2 regions of the Glutamicibacter sp. genome follow, and region 1 is predicted to be linked to the other one. Evidence: riboswitches for the same ligand, from Rfam matches in the RefSeq annotation. Region 1 holds a riboswitch; the other holds the start of a gene.
What was found. Region 1 has a riboswitch for thiamine pyrophosphate ahead of thiO (glycine oxidase ThiO). Riboswitches for the same ligand answer to the same signal wherever they lie in the genome.

Region 1 (2,195 bases):
CTTTGCCGATCTGCGTGCTGATGAATTCGCGAAGGGTGGTCCCCTCGTCCAGGTTCAGTTGCCGGGAATTGAAATTGATGCCAATGCTTTTCATGGTTGTTGCTCCGTTCGGTGAGTTGTCTAGTTTGCTTTCGCAAAGCGGTGGGGATCCACAGCTTGGTGCAAGGGGTGGGTTTGGTTGCCGTGGACGAGATCCGCGGTGAGCATTGCGCCCAGCGGGGCCAGCAGGACGCCGTGCCGGGAGTACCCGGTGCAGAGCAGCAGGCCCGGATCAAGGCGCCCAAGCAGCGGCCGGTCATCTGGCGTGGCGGGACGTGCCCGGGCAGTTGCCTCGTTCAGCGTGCAGTCGCTGATGCCGGGGACTAGCTTTCGCGCATTGTCCAGCAGCAGGTGCATGGCGCCAATGTTCACTGCCGGTTGCCGGTCTTCTCGAACGCTGGCTCCAAGGACGAGGCTGCCGTCTTTTCTCGGCACGAGATACACCGGCTCCCGGTGCACGATGCCGCGGATGGTGCGGGTGATGAGCGGCGGGCCTGCTGGCCCCTGGATCCGGAGGATGTCCCCGTAGACCGGGCGCAGTGGAAGTTCTTTCAGGCCACCAAGTGTGCCAAGACCGGTGGCCACGATGGTTTGCTCTGCTTCGAGGATTCGGCCCGATGCGGTGCGCACTGCGGTGATCCGGTTCCCGTCGGTCACCAGGGCCTGCGCCCGTTCCTCGATGAGGTGCGGACGCAGATGCTCCAAGAGGATCTTGACGATGGAGCGAGGGTCGACTTGGTGGTCATCTTGGCACAGGACCGCGCCGGAAATATTGGCGGCCAAAGCTGGTTCAAGTTTGCGGGCCTGGCTGGGCAGGAGCTTTTGCGCTGATAGGCCCAGGGATATTTGCAGTTCGGTCAGCTCATGCAGGGCTTCGCGGTCAGCAGGCTCTGCGGCGACAACGAGGGTGGAGTTTTGCAGGTAGTCCGGGCGTTGCCCGGTGACCGATTCGATGTGCTCGATGAATTGCGGATAGGCGGCATTCGAGGCGGCCAGCAGCTGGTGCAGCGGGCCATTGCCCCAGACCGTTTCGGCTGCCGGGGCCAGCATTCCTGCCGCTGCGTAGCTTGCACCTTGACCGGGTGCTGGATCGATGAGAGTGACGGTGTGTGCGCGTGATTCCAGCTCGAACGCGACGGCCAGGCCAATAATCCCGGCGCCAACAATGTTGACATGCACAAGGGCACGCTTCCTTCCTACGGCGGCATGACCCGCATCAGGTGTAGCGGTCGGCTCGGTGCCCTCTCAGCCTGGTCGATTCAGGCTCCCGCGGATTACTGCGATTATAAGCATGATGCAGCTCATAAAGGCGAACTTTATTGAATGCAGATCCGTCATCTTCTGTGATGTACTTGCTGACATGGCATCCCATGATTTCCCTATCGCGCTTCCCCAGGGTTCTGCGCTGTCCAACGCCATCATCTCGTTGGAGCAAGAACTCCTGGAATCCAGCCAACGCCATAGCCAGGCGCAATTGGAACGACGCTTGCATCCTCGGTTCGCCGAGGTGGGAGCCAGCGGGCGAACCTATGATCGCGAGGCCATCATTGCCCAGCTTGCCCAGGAGCCGGCACGGGATGCGGGCTCGTTGACGGTCGAAAGCCCGGTGGCTATCCAGCTTGCAGATCAGCTGGTGCTGCTGCGCTGGAGGTTGCTTTCTGGTTCCCCCAGCGAGCGCAGTTCGCTGTGGATCCATGAGCAGGGCCGCTGGCAGCTGCTCTTCCACCAGGGCACGGCCGCCGCGCGGCCACTTTCCCCTGCAGGACCGAAGGAAGCCGAGCCTGCCGACGCTGAATTCTCGGTGCGATGGCTGCGCCTTTCGGATGCCGACGCCGTCTTTGAGGCGTTTTCCTCGAACCCCGACATGAAGCGCCAGGGCGACGCCGATTCCCCGCAAAAGGCCGAATCGTACGTGCGCGCACTGCTGGAGGCCGGGGACCGCCAGCAGGCGTTGGCCATCGCATATCGAGATCGGCTGGTTGGCTTGGTGTGCGGTACGGTAGATCCGGAAAATCAGAACGCGTGGGTCTGGTATTGGATGAACCAGAATTACCGGGGCAGGTCGCTGGCCACTAGAGCGGTGGCAACCTTGGCGGATTACCTGTTCGACGAGCTGGGCCTTTACCGCTTGGAGCTGGGCCTGCGGGCAAATAATC
Region 2 (2,195 bases), on a different contig from region 1:
TGGTAGATCGGCACGGTGCCGATGGGCACCGGGGAGTTGCGGATGATCCACTCGCGGGTGGTGTGGATGTCATCTCCGGTGGACAGGTCCATTACCGTGTCCGCGCCCCATTTGGCCGCCCACTGGAGCTTGGAGACTTCTTCTGCGATTGAGCTGGTCACCGCCGAGTTGCCGATATTCGCGTTGATCTTGACCAGGAACGCCTTGCCGATGATCATCGGCTCGGATTCCGGGTGGTTGATGTTCGCCGGGATGATGGCTCGTCCGGCCGCGAGCTCGCTGCGCACCAGCTCGACATCGCATTCCTCGCGCAGGGCCACATAGCGCATTTCCGGGGTGATGATCCCGGCGCGCGCGTAGTGCATTTGCGTCACTCGGGCTCCGCCAACGGCCCGCAGCGGTGGGGCTGAGCGTCCAGCCCATTCCGCGCTGGCCGTGCCGCGGCGGACCGCTGAGCGCCCGTCGTCGTGCAGGTTGCGCTCGCGACCTGCATAGGTTTCCACGTCCCCGCGTTCCAGGATCCACCGCTCGCGGAAGGGCTGCAGGCCTTGGGTGGGTTCGCTTCCCGGTCCGCTGGTGCGATATACCGCCAGCGGCTCGTTGGGCTTTCCATTGGGGGAGTCTGCCAATTCGATCTGCGTGACGGGAACAGAAATTCCCGCAGATTCGCGGTAGGCAAGGGTGTGGGCAGGGTGCTGTTCAAATTGTTCCACTGGGGAAACTCACTTCCTTCGCCGGCATTACCCGGACAGGTTCAACGGTCGCGGACGGCGATAGCCCGATCTCAGCCCTTGCCAGGGCACCCGTGTGGTCGCGAATAACTTAGCACGCTTGGGAGGAAGAAACGCAAATCCGGTGGTCAGAGCCTTGACATCAAGGGAAGGGCGAGGTGCTGGTTCCTGCGGGCCTGGATTCTTTGCGTTGGCCGGAGAACGCTTGCCAGGGGCACCAGGAATCCAGGGTGCACGGCATGGCCGATAGCCGCACGATGAGTTCGCGGCATCTGGGGAGTAACGAAAAGAGAGGCAATCTGGAACCAGATTGCCTCTCTTATTTCGAGCCCCCTGCCGGAATCGATCCGGCGACCTCGTTCTTACCAAGAACGCGCTCTACCACTGAGCTAAGGGGGCAACAGGTAAATACTTTACACAGGTTTTTGAGGTTTGCAAAATCCGTCGGGGATTTGTTGCTGAGGTCACAATATTCCTACTCAAGTCGGGAATGGGCGACAAGGAACCGATGCGATCATGCCGGTTGCCGGGATCCCGGTTCGCGGCCTGGATTCCAGTTGCCGCGCATCGGAGCAGTGCCTGCGCCCATGGTGGACCGGGTGCATTCAAGCACTGTCTTTGCCCGGGGATCGGGAGTGGGGAATCGGGCTGAGGTCAGGGAGTGCCGAGTCGGGATATCCGCCGGTTGGCCATCGGTGGAAGTTCGCGAGATTTTATCCCGCACCCCTGGGGGAATCCGCGATTGACCGCAAGGAATGATCTAGTGAGCATCGTCACCTGGACACTTTTTGTCCCATCCTTCGTCCCTGATGACCAGATGTCAGTTCGCAAATAGTTGCTGACTAGGTGTTTTATTGAATTTTCCGAGTGTTTACCGGGCCGATCTGCCGATTTTTCTTTGCAGGGAAACCCGTGTAGAGTATTTACTCGTTGCCCCCTTAGCTCAGTGGTAGAGCGCGTTCTTGGTAAGAACGAGGTCGCCGGATCGATTCCGGCAGGGGGCTCTGAGTGAGAAGCTTTCTTGGCTTCTACTGGATTGCTTCTCACTTGTGGCGGCGTAGCTCAGCTGGTTAGAGCGCACGACTCATAATCGTGAGGTCCCGGGATCGAGTCCCGGCGCCGCTACCAAAACAAAGATCCTCAGCTTCGGCTGAGGATCTTTTTTGGTTTCCAGGCCCTGAAGCAACATGTTGCTTCGGCGCCGGAACGGCTAGCTGCCCGTGTCCTTCTCCTGGCTCCCGGCCTTGGCTTGCTGAGCCAGCGAGAGCAGCCCCTGGATCGCCTTCGTATCGAAATCAGCTTCCTGGCTTGGCGCCTGATTGGCATCGTGGCCGTGGACTTCGGTATGCAGGCGCTGCATTTGCATATCGAGTTTCGTTGCCACTGCTGCGGCATCGGCGAGCTCTTGCACTAGATGCTCCGGAACTTCGCCTTCGTACTTGTAGAAGATCTTATGCTCCAGGC

Region 2: it holds a riboswitch for thiamine pyrophosphate, as region 1 does, so the genes downstream of both, thiC (phosphomethylpyrimidine synthase ThiC) here and thiO (glycine oxidase ThiO) in region 1, are expected to answer to the same signal.

What each region holds. Positions count from the first base shown of each region.
Region 1 covers NZ_JBOGEG010000039.1:7,467-9,661, reverse strand. The annotation lists gene thiS (sulfur carrier protein ThiS) at 1-94, opposite strand, end outside; gene thiO (glycine oxidase ThiO) at 121-1,218, opposite strand; TPP riboswitch at 1,216-1,320, opposite strand; gene ACRDT3_RS16510 (GNAT family N-acetyltransferase) at 1,400-2,195, shown strand, end outside.
Region 2 covers NZ_JBOGEG010000029.1:25,365-27,559, forward strand. The annotation lists gene thiC (phosphomethylpyrimidine synthase ThiC) at 1-713, opposite strand, end outside; TPP riboswitch at 710-817, opposite strand; tRNA gene ACRDT3_RS14800 (tRNA-Thr) at 1,059-1,130, opposite strand; tRNA gene ACRDT3_RS14805 (tRNA-Thr) at 1,664-1,735, shown strand; tRNA gene ACRDT3_RS14810 (tRNA-Met) at 1,783-1,859, shown strand; gene ACRDT3_RS14815 (GTP pyrophosphokinase) at 1,942-2,195, opposite strand, start outside.